Regions from separate parts of the Ruegeria sp. ABF4_144 genome, predicted to be linked through region 1. Evidence: riboswitches for the same ligand, from Rfam matches in the RefSeq annotation. Region 1 holds a riboswitch; each other region holds the start of a gene.
What was found. Region 1 has a riboswitch for cobalamin ahead of ACXAGD_RS13645 (DUF4198 domain-containing protein). Riboswitches for the same ligand answer to the same signal wherever they lie in the genome.
Positions count from the first base shown of each region.

Region 1 (6,215 bases):
CCCTGCCCGAGCTTTTGCTTGAATCCTACAGCCCCGGTGCGGATGCCTTTGCCTTTACCTGGGAACAGATCGTTCTGGCCGCGGAGCGCCACAACGACCCCGGCAATTTCACGGCCTTTATCGGGTTTGAATGGACCTCGGTTCCTAAGGGGTTCAACTTGCATCGCAACGTGATGCTGAGGGATGGACCAATCCGGGCGCTGCAGATGGTGCCACCGGTGACGCAACCGCCTTATGGGGATACCGATCCCAAAGCGCTCTATGCCTGGCTTGAGGAGTATCAGTCGAAAACGGGCGGCCGCGCCGTTGCTTTTGCCCATAACGGCAACCTGTCGAACGGATGGATGTTCCCGACCGAAGACACCTATCACGGTGGCAAGGTCGACGAGGAATATGTTCAGAACCGCGCCAAGTGGGAGCCTCACTACGAAGTCACACAAATCAAAGGCGATGGCGAGGCGCACCCGTTCCTTAGCCCCGATGATGCCTTTGCCGACTATGAAAACTGGGATGTCGGCAATCTGGATATCACCGAATTGAAAACCGAAGACATGCTGGCCGGGGAATACGCACGCGAGGCCCTGAAACGCGGTCTGGCGCTGGAAGAAAAGTTCGGCGTGAACCCTTATAAGTTCGGGATGGGTGGAGCGACCGACAGCCATACGTCACTGGCCACCGCCGAGGAAGAGAACTATTTCGGCAAGTCCGTCAGCGCGGAACCTTCGGCCACGCGGGTCTTGCACCCGTTTGTGGAAAGCGATCTGGGGGCATTTGAAGGTCATACGCTGGTTGCGTCGGGTTACACTGCTGTTTGGGCGGCCGATAACACACGTGCGGCCATTTTCGATGCGTTCAAACGCCGGGAAACTTATGCAACCACCGGCCCCCGCATCGGACTGCGGTTCTTTGGCGGTTGGGATTTCACTGAAGAAGACTTGTTGACCCGGCTTGTTGCTGATGTCGGCTACACTAAAGGCGTCCCAATGGGCAGCGACCTGCGCCCGCGCGAAGGGGATGGTGCCCCAAAATTCTTGATCGGCGCTCTGCGCGACCCGATTGGCGCAAATCTGGACCGGGTTCAGGTGGTCAAGGGCTGGCTGGACGCCGAGGGAGCGCTGCAGGAAAAAGTCTATAATGTGGTCTGGTCTGATGATCGTGAGATGGACGCGGATGGCAACCTGCCCGAGGTCGGCAACACCGTAAATCTGGACACCGCAAGCTGGAGCAACACAATCGGCGCATCCGAACTGGTCACGGTCTGGACCGATCCTGACTTCGATCCGAACGAGCGAGCTTTCTACTATGTGCGGGTTCTTGAAATTCCCACCCCGCGCTGGGTGCTGTATGACAAGCTGCGCTTTGGCATCGATCTGCCAAAAGAGGCACAGTTGATCCATCAGGAACGCGCCTATTCCTCGCCGATCTGGTACACCCCCGGCTAAACCGCAGTAAAGCTAGACTGTCCGAGCGATGTGTTAGCCTGTCCCTCGGGGCAGGCGCCCACGCCGTAGGCCCAATACCCGCGCGCATGCTCCGCAGAGTTCCAATCGACCTCAGATCACCGCCACGATCACCACCCGCAAAAAGCAGCGCCAAGGACTACGCCCGGTAGAAGCTTACCAGTCCGCGGCACGTTTTGCGTCGCGAACCGCTTTCAGGCCCGGATCTTCAAAACCTCGACCGTCCGGATTTTGTAACGTGGCAACACGTGGGGCGCAGAACTCGGGGTCCATAAGTAAGCTGGCGTCACTAGCGGGTTTGAGGCCAAGCAGTATTGCATTACTTTTTGGTTTTCTCATTGGGATCCCATCAATCGAAAAGTCTGCACGGCAGTACTGGTCCAAACAGCTAACGATGCGGTCTTGAGGTTTTCTGGGGCGTACCTGCCTCAATTCCGCCAGTGCGCCTTCACACGGCTTCAGGGACCCGCGCGGGGTTAGAACTGCCACTCGTAGGAGGCCTACAAAGCCCGTGTGGATATGTCGGCACCAAGGGTCGATCTCGCCTTAAGGCGAAGGTTGCCCCCGTGATTAAAGGCTTTCTCATAGCTCAAACCAACCTCGCCGACTGTATTGGTACCGCTACCAAGGAGGCGGTCAGGCTGCCGCCGCCCACGTCAGTCGAATAGCCCCGTCTACGAATGCGTTGTTGCCTGTCGCACGCCCAAAGACTGCCCCGGAGCTGCTCGCGCTGCCAGTGATCCCACCCGCGCCTGAAACTTCAACCACGTTAAAAAACGCGCTGCCGTTCGCAGTATTCACGTCTATCTTCAGCGCGTCACTATTCTCGAAGCTGTCAGACAGGCCCAGCAACTCGATGACGTCTCTGCCGGCATTGGTGTTGCCCCTGACCTAAACCTGGACTGCGCCGGTGTTGGTCAGGGTGCTTGTGCAATCCGGAAGGGCAAAGACGACCAAACCCAGTCCGGCCAATGGTTTCGCCTCGATCGATCCGGCGTCTCTGATAACCAGGTCTTCATCCACCACATTGATGAACGGAGACGTCCGCGCGCTATCGATCACCTCGGCATGCCCCGTCGTTGCCGTGACGGCTACCACCGACAAAACCCAGCAAGAGCGAAGGCGCAATACTCGCTACTCTACCTTTCCACTTGCCCCCGCGCTCGAACGCACAATCTCTTAGCTCGATCTGCATGTAATTCTGCCCTATCTGGCTATTCTCCGTTCCCCGGGATGCGAGGTTGTATCCCAAGCATCAGCCGCTGGATGCGCCATTTGTTGGCACTCCCATGAGCCGGGTTAAAAGAGTGAGAAAATGCGGGAATAGCGCGCCTGAGGCACGGGCCACTTTGTCTTCGAACAACATGACGCAGGCGCAAAAGAGTGAGGCTCTGAACGAAAGCGTCAGGCGTTTCTTAGAGGGCATAGATAGTCGCGCTGCTTGTAAGGCGGCTGAATTCCGCCCGCTCCCTAAAAAACCAACAGCATCCTCAAGGCCCCCAGACCGGAACGCGAGGCTTCGCGGTAGAGGGGCAACGCGAAAGTGTGCAAGATAGCAATCGTTGAGGTGCCGCAAAATTTGAGTTGACTGACGACGGATGAGTCTGGCATGCGCTTTTGCATGTTTGGTTCCGGGTTCGCCCGGATAAAAGGGAATGCGGTGCGGGTTCTGTCAAACGACAACCCAATGCCGCAACTGCCCCCGCAACTGTGAGCGGCGAGCAAGGCTGATATGCCACTGGGATTTTTTCCCGGGAAGGCCAGTCCGATGCTTTGACCTGCAAGTCAGGAGACCTGCCAGACATGCACCCCCGGAAGGGGTGCGTCACCGATGCCGGGGTGCGCGTCGGGCCGGTGCCCACAAAAGGGCACAAGGTCCCGTTTATCCCGTCGTCAAACAAAATTTATGTGCCGGGGTTGGCACAACGGGACAAGGACAAGACCTTATGAAAAAGCTGCTCTGCACGGCTGCCGCTGCGCTGGCAATTCCTGCCATGGCGCAGGCGCATTTCCTTTTGGAATACACCACCAACACCATGATCGAGAAACCGGGCGATGTGCCGGTCAAACTGATCTTTTGGCACCCGTTCGAAAACGGCCACGTCATGGATCTGGAAAAGCCGCAAGAGTTCTATGTGATCCACAACGGTGAAAAAACCGACCTGCTGGGCACACTGGAACCCGTTCGCTTCACCGGTGGTGAAAACGAAGGGGCGGCGTTCAAGGGCTCGGTTCCTGTGAAACGTTCCGGCGACTACGTGTTGGTTACCGTTCCTCAGCCTTACTATGAAGAATCCGAGGATATCTACATCCAGCAGCTCACCAAAGCGTTCCTGAACCGCAACGAGCTGCCGACCGACTGGATGAACCCGGTTGGACTACCGACCGAGATCATTCCGCTGAACAAGCCGACCAACGTCATCGCGGGCTCGACCTTCACCGGACGCGTTCTGGCCGATGGCCAGCCGGTTGCAGGTGCCGAGATCGAGATCGAGTACATGGCCGCCGAGCCGGACATGGACAGCGCTGCGTCCTCCACTCCGTCCGTTTCGCCGATGCCCGGCGGTGCTGTGGTCGCCATTTCTGACGACAACGGCTATTTCTCGTTCGGCGTACCAAAGGCCGGCTACTGGGGCTTTGCCGCACTTGGTGCAGGCCGGGCAACAGAGCATGAGGGCAAAGAACTCAGCCAGGATGCGGTCATCTGGATCCGCGCCTGGGACATGGAGTAAGAAATGCACATCGTCGACGGAGCCCTGTCCAACCCGGTTGTCATTGGCGGCGCAGTTGCTGCCGCGGGTGGGATAGCAATGGGTCTCAGGTCGCTGGACCTTGATCGCATCCCCACTGCGGGGGTGCTTTCGGCCACGTTTTTTGTGGCCTCGCTGATCCACGTCCCCATTGGTCCGTCGTCGGTGCATTTGATCCTGAATGGCTTGGCCGGGCTGTTGCTCGGCTGGGCCGCCTTCCCGGCGTTGTTCGTCGGGCTTTTGCTGCAATCTGTTTTCTTTGGCTTTGGCGGGCTGACGGTTTTGGGGATAAATACCCTTAATATCGCACTGCCTGCCGTTCTGGCAGGTATGGTGTTTGGCCGCCTGATCGCAAGTGGCTCACCCCTGCACGGCGCGATCTGGGGTGGTGTTGGGGGCGCTTTCGCTATCGCCGCCACAACCGGGATGGTTGCCATATCGCTGGCTTTGTCCGGCGATGAATTCCTGCCCGCCGCCAAGCTTGTCTTTTTCGCGCATATCCCCGTCATGGTGATCGAAGCGGTGTTGACCGGGTTCGCCGTTTTACTAGCTCGCAAGGTTAAGCCGGAACTCTTTGTCAAAGGGGCAACCACATGAAGCATCTGGTTCTAATTCTGGCCTTTTGCTGCGCGCCTTTGCCCGCGCTGGCCCATAAGGTCATCGCAGGTGTCTTTGCATCGGGCGACGCCATTGAAGGTGAACTTGGGTTTTCAAACGGCGATATGGCAAGCGATACCGAGGTTGTCGTAACCGGGCCGGACGGGACCGAGTTGGGTCGCGTGGTCACAGACGCGGACGGGTTCTTTATCTACACACCAACTTCAGCCGTTACGCATACATTCTTCGCGGATCTCGGCGCGGGCCACATCGCTGAAATTACCATGCCTGCCGCGGAAGTGGCCGAAATCATGGGTGTCGAAGCCATTGAAACGCCTGCCGCGACCACCACAGGTGATGCAGCGTCTTTCAACGCCGAACAGCAACAGGTGATTGCCAAAGTCGTCCGCGACGAGATGCGCCCGCTTCGCCGAGAAATTGCGGCCTATCGCGAACAGAACGATCTTCAGACCATCCTCGGCGGGATCGGCTATATTGTCGGGCTGTTCGGGCTGGGCTTTTATCTGGCCGCGCGCCGGAAGTTGGCTGCCTGATGGCACACGCGCTGGGACCTCGTGAAAAGACACTCTCCGAGGCAGGTGTCCAGCGCGAAGGCCTGATCAGCCCGCTGGATCCGCGCGTTCGGATCGTGACCGCGGTGATTTTTGGCATCGTGACCGTTTCGCTGTCGTCCATCCCCGCACTCTGTGCTGCGCTGACAGTGTCGCTTTCCCTATTGTTGATGTCACGCCTACCCTGGCGGAAAACGCTGAAACGCATGGCCATGATGGACGGGTTCATCATATTCATGCTGGTCCTTCTGCCCTTTTCCATGCCCGGTGATCCCATATTTACTGTCTGGGGCTTTCCCGCCAGTTGGCAGGGTCTGTGGAAAGCAATTGAGATCGCCTTGACCGCAAATACAGTGATCCTGTCCTTAATGGTGCTGGTCGGTACGATGGAGCCCGTCACGCTTGGCCACGCCCTGCACCAGCTGCGCTGCCCCGAGAAACTTGTGCACCTGCTGATGTTCACCATCCGCTACATCGAAGTTCTGCGAGAAGAATACCTGCGCCTGCGTTCTGCAATGAAAGTGCGCGGCTTTCGACCGGGAACGAACTGGCACACCTATCGCAGTTTTGGCTATCTGGTTGGCATGATGCTTGTGCGCGCAATCGAACGGTCGGAACGCATCCTCGGCGCAATGAAGTGCCGGGGTTTTTCGGGGCGTATGCTGCTGCTGCAGGATTTTACCCTGACCCGCAGGGACATCGTTTTTACAGTGGGTATGGGTATCCTTTGCCTTGGCCTGGTTATATTGGATTTCGCATGACCCTGATCGCGCTTGAAAACATCTGCTTTGCGTATCCCGGCCAGGCCCCCGTTCTGAACGGGGCCAGCCTAACGC
Region 1 is NZ_JBSWWK010000001.1:2,726,588-2,732,802, forward strand. Features, by position in the region: gene ACXAGD_RS13635 (DUF3604 domain-containing protein) at 1-1,442, shown strand, start outside; gene ACXAGD_RS13640 (hypothetical protein) at 2,352-2,558, opposite strand; cobalamin riboswitch at 3,070-3,276, shown strand; gene ACXAGD_RS13645 (DUF4198 domain-containing protein) at 3,407-4,192, shown strand; gene cbiM (cobalt transporter CbiM) at 4,196-4,807, shown strand; gene ACXAGD_RS13655 (cobalt ABC transporter permease) at 4,804-5,361, shown strand; gene cbiQ (cobalt ECF transporter T component CbiQ) at 5,361-6,140, shown strand; gene ACXAGD_RS13665 (energy-coupling factor ABC transporter ATP-binding protein) at 6,137-6,215, shown strand, end outside.

Region 2 (6,215 bases), 1.2 Mb from region 1:
CAGCGCAGGGATGCGGGCCCAAAAGCCGATTCCGGGCACTGATGGGTATACCGAACGCATGCGTTTCAATTCTGGGCCTCCGACTTGGACATCTCCAAATCATGGCAGGCACGCATTGAGGAAAAATCTGTATTTTCAGAAGTAAACTTTTAACCGTTCAAAAGTAATTGGGGTCAGTTCTGAACTTCAGCCAGCGTTTTAAGGAAAAGCTCGACGCGCTTGTCCCCGTGGCCCTTGCGGCTGGCCAGTTTTATGTCGGTGTCGTAAGCGTAAACTTTAGGCAGAAGAGATTTCAATTCGCCGTTCTCAATCCACGGTTCGCAGGCGTGCCGGGGCAGGTAGCCCAGATACAAGCCGCTCAGCACCATGCCCAACATGGCTTCCATCGTGGCCGCCGTCGCGGCGCTAGTGAAAAGACCGTGTGGTTGTGTTTTGTCCCGGTCGTCAAAGCTGCGTTCAGAATACCTTGCTTTGGTGACCGCCTGTTCGATCTCTTGTTCATCTTCAAGATCAAAGGCGGGATGGGCGCGGCCACAACATAATAGCTGTCTTTCAACATTAACGGTCTCGGCCTTCAGCGCTGCGGACAGTTCCCGAAAGGGACCGATGGCAATATTCAGTTCATTGTTGAGCAGCGCCCGTTCCATCTGTGGGGCGCTCATGATGGCGATGTTCAGGGAAATCTCGGGCGCCTGCGCGGCAAACTTCTGGATCACTTTATAGATCGGGCAACGCAGATTGGTCATGATCGCGTCGTCCATTGCGATGCTAAATTGACCGTGCATGTCACCATTATACGCCTCGACCGATCTGGTGAATGTTCCGATGGCCTGGCTGAGCGGTCGCAGCTCCTCGTATACAAGGTGCCCGCCTTCGGTCAGTTGGAACCCGCCGCGTCCACGGTCGCACAGGCGAAACCCCAAGCGGGTTTCCAGATTTGAAATGGCCGCGCTGATAGCGGACAGGCTCATGTTCAGACCGTACTGAGCGGGAGACAACCCGCCGGCCTCAACCACATGCGCAAAGACCTGCAAGAGTTTCAAATCGGCACCGTGAAGGCTCAATTGAACCGGTGCTGATCTTTCAGGGATGTTCTTCCCTGACAATGACTTACCTTTTTGCATTTGAGGGGTGCCTCTCAAATTTTGCACTGGCACAGTCTAGTGAAAGTCACCTCGGGTGGAAATATGGCGGCGATGCTAGTTCTCACGATATCCCGGACCACGTGGCCAATTTGATCCTACAGAGAGTGTGATCGACGTCTGGTCACCAGAAGGCGTAGCCTAGAGCCGAGGCTACGCCTCACAGGCTCAAACGCAAGAACGACCTGCCGACTTAATTGACAAACCCCCAGTCAGTTGTCAGCACGCCCCAGAATTTTCCAATGAAAAACCGAAACCAAACGATGTCTGTTTTGTTTCCGGAAATGTCGCAAGTATTTCAGCGGTCAAAAGTGACTGAAATAGTTTGATGGTCGTGAGGTGCCGCTGTTTGATTCTAAGACAGCGGAGAATTGGGAAGCCGGTGTAAGTCCGGCACTGCCCCCGCAACGGTAAGGAAGGTCAGGTTCGACAATCAACCACTGGGACGAGGATCCCGGGAAGGTCTCGCAACCGGGTGTAAACCCCTTTTAAGTCCGGAAACCAGCCTCTCAGATATGTCAAACCGCGGGTGGCGGTGGGGGCACGGGTTTCGGACGTGATCCTCGCACGCCTCCGGACAGGTCCTCCTTGTCATCTGCCCAAGCAATGCCGCGGGGCGCGGCAGGAGAGCCAGAAATGAACACTATTCAAAGCCTGTTGGCGCGTCGAAACCCGGGCTATGCTCTGGAACAGGCGTTTTATATCGATCCCGAGATTTTTCAGACCGACCTTGAAACCATCCATTACCGCGACTGGCTGTTTGCCATTCCAGCCTGTGAACTGGTGAAAGCAGGCGACTACGTGACGTACAACGTCGGGGCTTACCGAGTGATCATCGTGCGCGGCGCCGACAATCAGATCCGAGCGTTTCACAACACCTGTCGCCATCGCGGCTCCGTCATTTGCAAGGCGGCAAAAGGCAATGCGCCCAAACTGGTTTGTCCGTATCACCAATGGACCTACGAGCTTGACGGCTCACTGCTCTGGGCCCGTGACATGGGGCCGGACTTCGATCCCAAACAGCATGGATTGAAGACAGTCCATTGCCGCGATCTTGCCGGGTTGGTCTTCATCTGCCTTGCGGATAATGCGCCAGATTTCGACACCTTCGCCAACACTGCGCGCCCATATCTTGAGCCGCATGATCTGGGGAATGCCAAGGTCGCCTTTGAAAGCTCGATCATCGAGAACGGCAACTGGAAGCTGGTCTGGGAAAACAACCGCGAGTGCTATCACTGTGGCGGCAACCATCCTGCTTTGTGCCGAACTTTCCCCGACGATCCGGGTGTAACAGGGATAGAAGGCGGTGAAACACCAGCCTACATGCAGGCCCATTTTGACCGGTGTCAGGCTGCGGGCATGCCATCGCAGTTCTATCTGAATGATGATGGCCAATACCGTCTGGCGCGTATGCCGCTGAAAGAAGGCGCTGAGAGCTATACGATGGACGGAAAGTCCGCTGTGCGCCGCTGGTTGGGCCGATCTCCCTTTGCGGATGCGGGATCGTTGTTGAAGTTCCACTATCCAACCACCTGGAACCACTTCCTTGCCGACCATTCGATTGTTTTCCGAGTCACTCCGATCAGTCCGACAGAGACCGAAGTCACGACCAAATGGTTGGTCAACAAAGACGCGGTCGAAGGCGTAGATTACGACGTGAAACGTTTAACCGAAGTTTGGGTCGCCACGAATGACGAAGATCGTCAGGTGGTCGAGGATAACCAGCAGGGCATCAACAGCCCGGCCTATGTGCCTGGTCCGTACTCGCCAATTCAGGAATCCGGCGTTCTGCAGTTCGTGGATTGGTATTGCAACACGTTGTCGGCCCGCCTGGCACCAAACACGCTGGCGGCGGAGTAAGGCTAATGAAAGACCTGAACACGCTCTCTTCTGCCATCTGGCAAGATGGCGAGATGCTGGAATGCGTCTCGGTTGTGCCCGAGATGCCCAACACCGCCAGCTTTTCGTTCCGCGCCCCCTCGGGGGCGCAGTTCGCCTATCACCCCGGTCAGTTCCTGACGCTCGAAATCCCGGCACCGAACCAGCCCGGGGGTATCGTGCATCGCACTTATACGATCTCGTCATCGCCGTCGCGCCCGCGGTCAATCACCATCACCGCCAAAGCGCAACCCGACAGTATCGGCACGCGCTGGATGCTGGACAACCTGCAACCCGGCATGCGCATCAAGGCCATTGGGCCTGCGGGCCTGTTTTCCAACGCGCAAAGCGCGGCAGGCAAGTACCTGTTTATTTCGGCCGGCTCGGGCATCACCCCGATGATGTCGATGACAACCTGCATGTGGGACGAAGGCCGTGATCTGGACGTTGTCTTCATCAACTGTGCCAAGCGGCCATCCGAGATCATCTTCCGCCAACGGTTGGAACAGATGGCCAGCCGCACCGACGGTTTGGACCTAAAATTCGTTGTTGAAGAGCCGGATCGGTATCGCCCGTGGACGGGATATCAGGGTCAGTTCAATCAGTTGATGCTGGGGTTGATGGCCCCTGATTACCTTGAGCGCGAGGTCTATTGCTGCGGCCCTGAACCCTTCATGCAGGCGGTGCGCGACGCTCTGGCCGGTCTTGGTTTTGATATGGACAACTACCATCAGGAGAGCTTTGGCGCGCCGGTGGAAACCGAGGCGGATCAGCCTGAGTTGGATGACGTTGTCCTCGACGATGACAGCAGCGCTGAGATCCTGTTTGCAAGCTCCGGCGTGACTGCCAAGGTCACTGAGACCGATACGGTTCTTGCCGCCGCCCGTTCGGTTGGTCTGAACATTCCGTCGGGATGTACTTTCGGTGTCTGCGGAACCTGCAAGGTCAAGAAAACGGCCGGAGAGGTCCACATGGTCCACAATGGCGGGATCTCCGAAGACGACATCGAGGCAGGTTACATTCTTGCCTGCTGCTCAAACCCGATCGGCAAGGTTGAAGTCGAGGTTTAGGCGGTTTGCATTCGAAACCGCAGCGTGGCTGACGCTTGCTGCGGTTTCGATGCGCTGACTATGTCCGCTGCAGAATGCGGGCCAGATCGGGCCGCCGGAAGTCCGGCCCTTTCAGCACCTTGCCGTCGTCACGCAGAACCGGCCGCCCATCGGCACCGAGTTTGGACATGTTCGACGCGTGGACCTCTTCCATCGCATCCTGCTTGAAACCGTGCAGGCCAAATTCGAGAAGCGTGCCGTCGAGCACGTACTGGATGTCGCAAAGCGCATCCAGAACTTCGATCAGATCACCAGCCTCAACTGCAGTACGCAGCTCGGCCACTTCCTCTTCAAGGATCGCCAGCCGCATCTGCGCGCGCTCCTCGGGGATCGACGGGGCGTCAACGACCGGAACGTCGAACGCCGCGTGCCTTCAGGGAAAATGCCAGACCAGCCTCAGAGCAGTGTCAAATTCACAAGCGCCAGGGCCGCAATCGCCCCGACCCAGGGTGCTACGGGCATTTGTGAAGCTCCGAAGCATCGGGAGCAACAACAGCCAGAGGAGCTATTCCGACGACCGTAGCGTGGTTTCCTGAATCAAGGAAATACGCGGAGCAACGGCAAGCGATAGCTGGTAGCAGATCCTTATGGTTTGCTCCAATAGGCCGCAATGTAAGCGTTCGCCGGATCGCTGCCCTTGGCCTTGAATGCGGTTCTGACTTTCTGTACGTCCGCTTTTTCGCACGCGAACCAAAGGAAGTGATCAGGAAATTCGTCGTGTGCAGCCAATGCGAGATCAGCGAGACTTTGGCCATCTTCCGGACTTAGCCAGGATGTTGAAATGCCACTAGGTGCGCTGAGAGAGTAGGCGCATTGCGGACCGTCCTCCACCCGAACGGTTACGTGCCCTTTGCTGTTTTCCGCCAGGTTTTCAAGGATGCGTGCAGCTGCGGGCAGTGCGGTTTCGTCAGCGAACATCAGAATACGCGTTGTGTCAGGGATACCGCCGCCACCGGGGCCCACCACAGCCACTTTGGTTCCGGGCTCAACCTGACTGGCCCATTCAGATACACGACCGCCCTCGTGCTGGAACACGTCAAAATCCATCACGCCCTCGGCGTGGTCTATCCAGCGCGTGGTATAGACGGGTCTGTGCAGTGCCTTTTCGCCCTTTGGCCAAACCGTTGCTCCGTTTTCAGAAACAGAGGGCCATTCAACGTCATCAATTCCTTTAGGGGGCAACACAATACGGAAGTGAATTGCGTCATCCTTAAAACTGGACAACCCGCGTGCCTTGATCCGAACGCGCAGGAAACAGGTTCCAATGGGGCGAACTGACTGCACCGTGGCAAAATGAAAATTGGGAGGCAGGCTGCCGGCTTTTTCAGCGTCGGACCACCTCAGCGCTGCCGCAGCATCCGGGGCAAAGTGCGTCAGATGCTCAACAAGGCTTTCCTTGAGCATGAATAGCCAATCCTGCTTGGCTGCTGACACCTTTGCCGTGACGCCCCCAGACACCGCGCCAAAGCTATAGTGGCCAAATGGCGTCTCCAGCGTGACACGCTCATCAGTGTCTTCAATGACCGGTAGGTCATGTTCCTGTGCTTCATGCAGCATTACCATGCGCATCGCCGGGAAACTCAGGTCGGGCAATGTGGTTTCGGCATGCAAGGAAAAAACGGGGCGGATGGTCATCGAAGCCTCCTCTCAGGCGGGAATAACGTGGGGGGTTCCGTGCACCGGATCAGTGATCACAGTGCAGGGCAGGGCAAAGACCTGATCCATTGTCTGTTCAGTGATCACTGCGGCTGGCGATCCTTCGCGATGCACCTTGCCGTCTTTCAAAGCGATAATGTGATCGGCAAAGCGAGCAGCAAGATTGATGTCGTGCAGCACCATGGCAACTGTGCGTCCGGTTTCCCGGTTCAATTTCTGTACCAGTGTCAGCAGTTCAATCTGATGCGGCAGATCAAGATAGGTTGTCGGTTCGTCCAAAAGCAGAATGCCGGTATCCTGCGCTAAGGCCATCGCGATCCAGGCGCGTTGCCTTTGACCACCGGACAGGGACTCCAATGGCCGATGAGCATTATGTGTCATACCCGTTTCATCCAACGCATTGGCAACCGCCTCAGCGTCCACTTTAGAC
Region 2 is NZ_JBSWWK010000001.1:1,529,439-1,535,653, reverse strand. Features, by position in the region: gene ACXAGD_RS07805 (hypothetical protein) at 1-60, opposite strand, end outside; gene ACXAGD_RS07800 (LysR family transcriptional regulator) at 174-1,064, opposite strand; cobalamin riboswitch at 1,463-1,666, shown strand; gene ACXAGD_RS07795 (aromatic ring-hydroxylating oxygenase subunit alpha) at 1,779-3,002, shown strand; gene ACXAGD_RS07790 (FAD-binding oxidoreductase) at 3,008-4,090, shown strand; partial or broken gene ACXAGD_RS07785 (pyrophosphohydrolase domain-containing protein) at 4,149-4,484, opposite strand; gene ACXAGD_RS07780 (siderophore-interacting protein) at 4,715-5,764, opposite strand; gene ACXAGD_RS07775 (ABC transporter ATP-binding protein) at 5,777-6,215, opposite strand, start outside.
Region 2: another riboswitch for cobalamin. It lies ahead of ACXAGD_RS07795 (aromatic ring-hydroxylating oxygenase subunit alpha); the one in region 1 lies ahead of ACXAGD_RS13645 (DUF4198 domain-containing protein).

Region 3 (6,215 bases), 210 kb from region 1:
AAACCCGCGGCCGTCAAATGATCGCAGGCACGCCTTATATGTTGCATCTATTATACTTCTTGGGGAAAATGCTTAACATATAACTGCTAAAAGTAGAGATTTGTCACGCCCTGTTCCTCAGTCTCACCCTGTCTTGAAGATACGGATTTTGGCAACCTCCGATCTGCATATGAACCTGAGCGGATTCGACTATTACTCGGACGCCCCGGAACCCTCGATCGGGCTTACGCGTACCGCCAGCCTGATCCGGACCGCGCGGTACGAAGCGATGACAGCGGGCGCGCTGGTTCTGCTTTTCGACAACGGAGATTCTCTGCAGGGCACTCCGATCGGGGATTGGGCAGCGGAACAGACCAATGCGCCGCATATTCTGATGCAGGCCTTTGGGGAGCTTGGCTATGACGCCATCGGTTTGGGCAACCACGATTTCGGCTTTGGGCTGGAAGTTCTGGACCGTATTCTGGCCGATGCCCCCTGCCCGGTGTTGTGCAGCAATGCGCACAGGCAAAAGACCAACCCTTTTTGGAAAAGCCATGAAATTCTGACCCGCAGGGCGCTGTATCAGGGCCAGCAGGCCACGCTGAAAATCGGTGTATTTTCGGTCCTACCCCCACAGACCGCAAAGTGGGAGTCGCACAGGCTGCAAGGCAAAATCGTCATGGACGACATGCTAACCTGCGCCCGCAACAAGGTGCGTGACCTGCAAGCAGAGGGGTGTGATCTGATCCTGACGCTGGCGCATACAGGGTTGGGATCACCCAATGCAGAACCCGACATGGAAAATGCGATCATCCCAATGGCTGCCATCGACGGCATTGACGCCGTGATCGCGGGGCATTCCCACTTGACGCTTCCCGGCCCTGCTCATGAGGGGTTGGACCATGTCGACGCCATCCGGGGGCGGGTCCACGGAAAACCGGTGGTCATGCCGGGCCCGGCCGGGTCAAATCTGGGGGTGATCGACCTCATTCTAAACAGGGCATATGACGGAACTTGGGCCATTCAGGATCACAGCGCCGAATTGCGCTCGGTCTGCCCAGTCGGCACTGACGGCTTGGTCCAGCCGGTTGCAGAAGATCCTGAATTGCTGCGCGTGTTCACCAAAGGCCATTCGGAAACACGCCGTCACGCTGCACAGCCCATGGGGCGAACAGACCGGCATCTGCACAGCTATTTCAGCTTTTGCGCCCCGGACAGGGGGCTTGCATTGGTTGCCGCAGCACAGGCAGCGGCCCTGCGTCCACATCTGCAAGGAACGCCCTTAGCAGAGCTGCCTCTTCTATCCGCGGTGGCTCCTTCAAAGTTCGGAGGGCGCGCCGGGCCGCGCTTTTACACGGATGTGCCACCGGGGCAGGTATTCCTGCGTCACATCAACGATCTGTACGTATTTCCCAACGAATTGCAGGCTGTGGTCGTGAATGGCGCGCAGATCAGCGATTGGCTGGAAATGTCGGTATGCGTTTTCAATCAGATTAAGCCAGACTTTGAAACCGATCTGGTCGACCCCAGCCGTGCCGGTCATAACTTCGACGTTCTCCAGGGGCTAAGTTATCAGATCGACCTCTCGCAGCCTTCGCGCTTTGACGATTTAGGGCGCCTGACCAATCTTGCGCATCGCCGCATTCACGATATCCGATTCGAGGGGCGCCCCGTGGCCGCTGACCAGCGCTTTGTCGTTGCGCTGAACAATTACCGTGCCAACGGAGGGGGACATTTCCCCTTTGTCGACCACGCCGAGCCGGTCGCGCTGCCTGCTCAGCCCGTCCAGCAGATTTTGCAGAATTACCTGTCGGGTGCCCTGCCCCGGGATTCGATGGCAAACGCCCCCCGCGCCTTTCGCTTTAAGCCGTTGCCGGGGGCGACAGCTCTGCTCAGGACCGGTCCGAAGGCCCGCGATCACATTGCCGAGCTTGAGGAATACGCCCCACAGCTGGTCAGAGAGGACGATGACGGCTTTTTGCTGATCCGTTTGACGCTCTGACGGGTTGTCTTTTCCGCGCCTGTTGCCTATATCGACCGATGAGAGGTTGGCGCGGGCGAGCGCCTCGCCAACCTGGTCAGGTCCGGAAGGAAGCAGCCACAACGAGCCCCGCTTGGGTCGATGTCCAACCTCTCACTTCTTCCCTTCAGTGCATGTAAATCGCCGGAACAGGCGATGTCATGCGATCAACCGTGGCCAGAGGGCGGCATTGCGGCGGGCGAAGGCACCGATATGCCCCACGTCCGGCAGGCAGAACTCATCTGGAGACAACAGGTGACGGCGCGCATGCGGCCCATACAGGTCTGCCAACCGCCAGACTGCTGCGGGCGGTACAAGATCGTCGTCTTCGAAAGTGAACAGGTCGACGGGTGTCTCTGACTGCGCCCAGCGGGCCTCGGGCAGAGTTACCCCAATCTCGGGCAAGTAGTTTTGCGGAGCGGTACACCACCGCCGCCACTGCCAATAGACGCTTGCAGGCAAGTCAGCTCCGAATCCCAGCGCCTTTCCCGGAAGGTACCCAAGTGCTTTCACCGCCACGGGCGCGTGACCGTACCAGAACAGCAAAGCCAACGCTCGGTAAGGCCAAGGGTGGTCTGACACCGTTACTGGACCAGCGCAGACGCAAATCATGCGGTCGATCTGATCGATATCCGGTTGAATCGGCCCCAACATCCCGCCGACAGAATGACCGATGCTCCATTGCTGCGCGTCAGGGAACCTGCGGCGCATCTCCGCCCGGGCCGCAGGCATGTCGATCAAGGCCCAATCGGCCATTTTAATCTGCGATGCTTTCAACGGCCCGCTTAAAGAATGGCCAAAATCACTGTAGTCATAGGTCAGACAGGCCATTCCCTGCACCTCGGCCAGCCAACGTGCAAAATGCCGATAGTAGTCCCTGGGCACGCCGGTTGCGCCGTGAATGACCACGGCAACCCTGGGTGCCGAAGCGGGCAGGTACAGGCGCGCAGACAGACTGCCCGCGCCAGAGGGAAACTGGAAGTCCTCGGTTGATACAGCTTGTGCAGCGTCCAGCATAGTACGGCCTCCAGATTTTGAACCGATTGGTTCACTTTCTCCAGTCCGCCTTGTTTCCACCCACAAGTCAACAGCGCCCTTGCATGACCACACGTCCGCTTGTCCGCGCAATTTGCCCGCTTGACTCAGGTCGCCCACACCCGCTAGCGATGACGCGATGGTTCTCGACCCAGATCTTGGGGCGGGATGAAAAGGGAACACGGTGCGGTTCTGCCCGGCAATGCCGGAACGAACCAAGGCCGAGACTGCCCCCGCAACTGTAAGCGGTGAGCAATGCCGGGATACCACTGGCCGAAAGGCTGGGAAGGTCGGCAACGCGTAGACCCGCAAGTCAGGAGACCTGCCATCGAACCAAAACCGAAACTCGGGCGGGGTGTCCGGGGCAGGTCGTCGGCACGCTGTCACACCTGTTCTACGCCCCCGTTCTGCGCGCGGAGGGCGCATCATGATCTGGAAGACCAAAACACACGAATTCTCGGCCACTGTTTGCCAGCGCACCGGAAAAACCTGCCCGGCATTGGCACAAGTCGCGCGCGTCATCACCCAGGCGATTGAGACCGCTGCACCTGCCACAACACCAAATTTCCAGGTCGAAGGCAGCAGCGAGCTGACCCATTGCCCGGAAGGCTGTACCGCCCGCTTTCGCGCGCGTCAGGATCAGATTCGAGTCTTTTGCGGCGCGGAGCCCGATGTCTCTACCGATTCACTTGATAGCTATGCAGACATGATGTTCACGGATGTGTTCAGCTCTTTGCCCGCCGATGTCCTGGCCCACCCACCCTACGCGATGCTTGAGGTTTCGACGCTGGCTCAAAGCCCGGTTGCACTACCAGAACAGCACGCGGCGCTCTGAGTTAATTGTTCCGTCGGGCGCTGGCCGCCTGCGCTGCCCAGTCCAACTGACCGTCGGTTTCAACGGCGCAGGGCCGTACGGCACGCAGACGTCTCAGCGCCACCTCGGGGCGTTCACCGTGTTCTACCATAAGGCGCAAGGCAACCATCCCGGACCGGCCACAACCGCCCCGGCAATGCACCAGCACGCGGCCAGCACGGGCCAGAACCTGTGCCGCAGCCGCGCTAACGTCGGACCACGCGGCCTGAACCTCAGGCGGCGGCGCGCCAAAATCCGTGACCGGCAGATGGGCCCACGCGATTGCAGCGGCGCACAGGTCATCGCCGAATCCGGAGGCACCCTCCTGTAGCATCTCGCCCTCTGTGGTCATGGAAATCACCAGGTCGGGCTGCCAGTCGCGGATAACGTGAAAGTCCTGAGCGTAATTTCCCGCGCGCCCCGGCAATGGCGACAGGGCGACCGTACCGTTCCCTACCTGCACCGGATGAATTGCAAACAGTCTCACCAGATGGCCCTCCTTGATACGTGCTTAAGGTACATAAACTGCGACGCAAACAGAAATTCGCCAAGCGGGATGTGGACGCGGGCGGCGGGGGTCTCTACGCTGCATCGGAACCCGAATCCGACAGAGCAGACATGAACGACACGCCCAGCCCCGCCTATCAGGTTCTTGCCCGCAAATACCGCCCCGAAACCTTTGCCGACCTAGTGGGTCAGGACGCGATGGTGCGCACGCTGAAAAACGCGTTCGAAGCCGACCGGATCGCGCAGGCCTTTATCATGACCGGCATTCGCGGCACCGGCAAAACCACCACGGCGCGGATTATCGCCAAGGGCATGAACTGCATCGGCCCCGATGGCGAAGGCAAGCCTACCACAGAACCCTGCGGTCAGTGCGAGCATTGCGTGGCCATCATGGAAGGCCGCCATGTCGACGTGATGGAGATGGACGCCGCCAGCCGCACCGGCGTGAACGACATTCGCGAGATCATCGACAGCGTCCGCTATCGTGCTGCCAGTGCGCGCTACAAGATATACATCATCGACGAGGTCCACATGCTGTCGACCAGCGCCTTCAACGCGCTGCTGAAGACGCTTGAGGAACCGCCCGAGCATGTGAAGTTCATCTTCGCCACAACCGAGATTCGCAAAGTCCCTGTGACGGTTCTATCGCGCTGTCAGCGGTTCGACCTGCGCCGGATCGAACCCGAGGACATGATCGGCCTGCTCAGCAAGATCGCAGCGGCCGAGAATGCCCAGATCGCCGATGACGCGCTGGCCTTGATCACCCGCGCCGCCGAAGGCTCAGCGCGGGATGCGACCTCTCTGCTGGATCAGGCGATCTCGCACGGGGCCGGGGAAACCAGCGCCGATCAGGTGCGTGCGATGCTGGGCCTGGCCGATCGCGGGCGGGTGCTGGACCTGATGGACATGATCCTGCGCGGGGACGCGGCAGGCGCGCTAACTGAACTGAGCGCACAATATGCCGAGGGCGCCGACCCACTGGCCGTTCTGCGCGATCTGGCCGAGATCACTCACTGGGTCTCGGTCGTGAAAATCACCCCGAATGCGGCCGAAGACCCGACGGTTTCGCCGGATGAGCGCGCCCGTGGGCAACAGATGTCCGAAGCCCTGCCGATGCGGGTTCTGACTCGGATGTGGCAGATGCTGCTGAAAGCGCTGGAAGAAGTCTCGGCCGCGCCAAATGCGATGATGGCCGCCGAAATGGCCGTGATCCGCCTGACCCATGTGGCCGACCTGCCCAGCCCGGAGGAACTGATCAAGCGGCTACAGGATGCACCTCCACCCCCGCCGAACGGCGGCCCCGGAGGCGGCATGGCCGTACCGTCCCATGCGCCTGCACAGCCAGCTCCTGCTTCGTATACCACAACAGCGCGCGGCCCTGCTGGCGCACCCACCGCCGCGCTGGCCCAAGACACCCAAGCAGCCCTTGCGCGCTATCCTAGCTTTGACCATGTCGTGGAACTGATCCGCACAAACCGCGACGTGAAACTGTTGGTCGAAGTTGAAAATGGCGTCCGCCTCGTATCCTACCAACCCGGCCGGATCGAGTTCACACCGACGGATAACGCCCCCACCGATCTGGCCGCCCGGATCGGTTCGGCACTACAGCGGTGGACCGGAAACCGCTGGGCGGTGTCCATCGTCGCCGATGGGGAAGCGGCAACCATCGCCGAGGTCCGTGACGCAGCTGATCTGGCATTGAAGGCGCAGGCCGAGCAGCACCCTTTGGTGCAGGCCGTCCTGATGCAGTTTCCCAAAGCGCGCATTAAACGGATTGAGACACCGGAAGAACGCGCTGCCAAGGTCGAAACCGAAGCCCTG
Region 3 is NZ_JBSWWK010000001.1:2,935,529-2,941,743, forward strand. Features, by position in the region: gene ACXAGD_RS14665 (bifunctional 2',3'-cyclic-nucleotide 2'-phosphodiesterase/3'-nucleotidase) at 134-1,981, shown strand; RNA gene ffs (signal recognition particle sRNA small type) at 2,021-2,119, shown strand; gene ACXAGD_RS14675 (alpha/beta hydrolase family protein) at 2,159-3,016, opposite strand; cobalamin riboswitch at 3,158-3,378, shown strand; gene ACXAGD_RS14680 (hypothetical protein) at 3,462-3,869, shown strand; gene ACXAGD_RS14685 (protein-tyrosine phosphatase family protein) at 3,871-4,374, opposite strand; gene ACXAGD_RS14690 (DNA polymerase III subunit gamma/tau) at 4,506-6,215, shown strand, end outside.
Region 3: another riboswitch for cobalamin. It lies ahead of ACXAGD_RS14680 (hypothetical protein); the one in region 1 lies ahead of ACXAGD_RS13645 (DUF4198 domain-containing protein).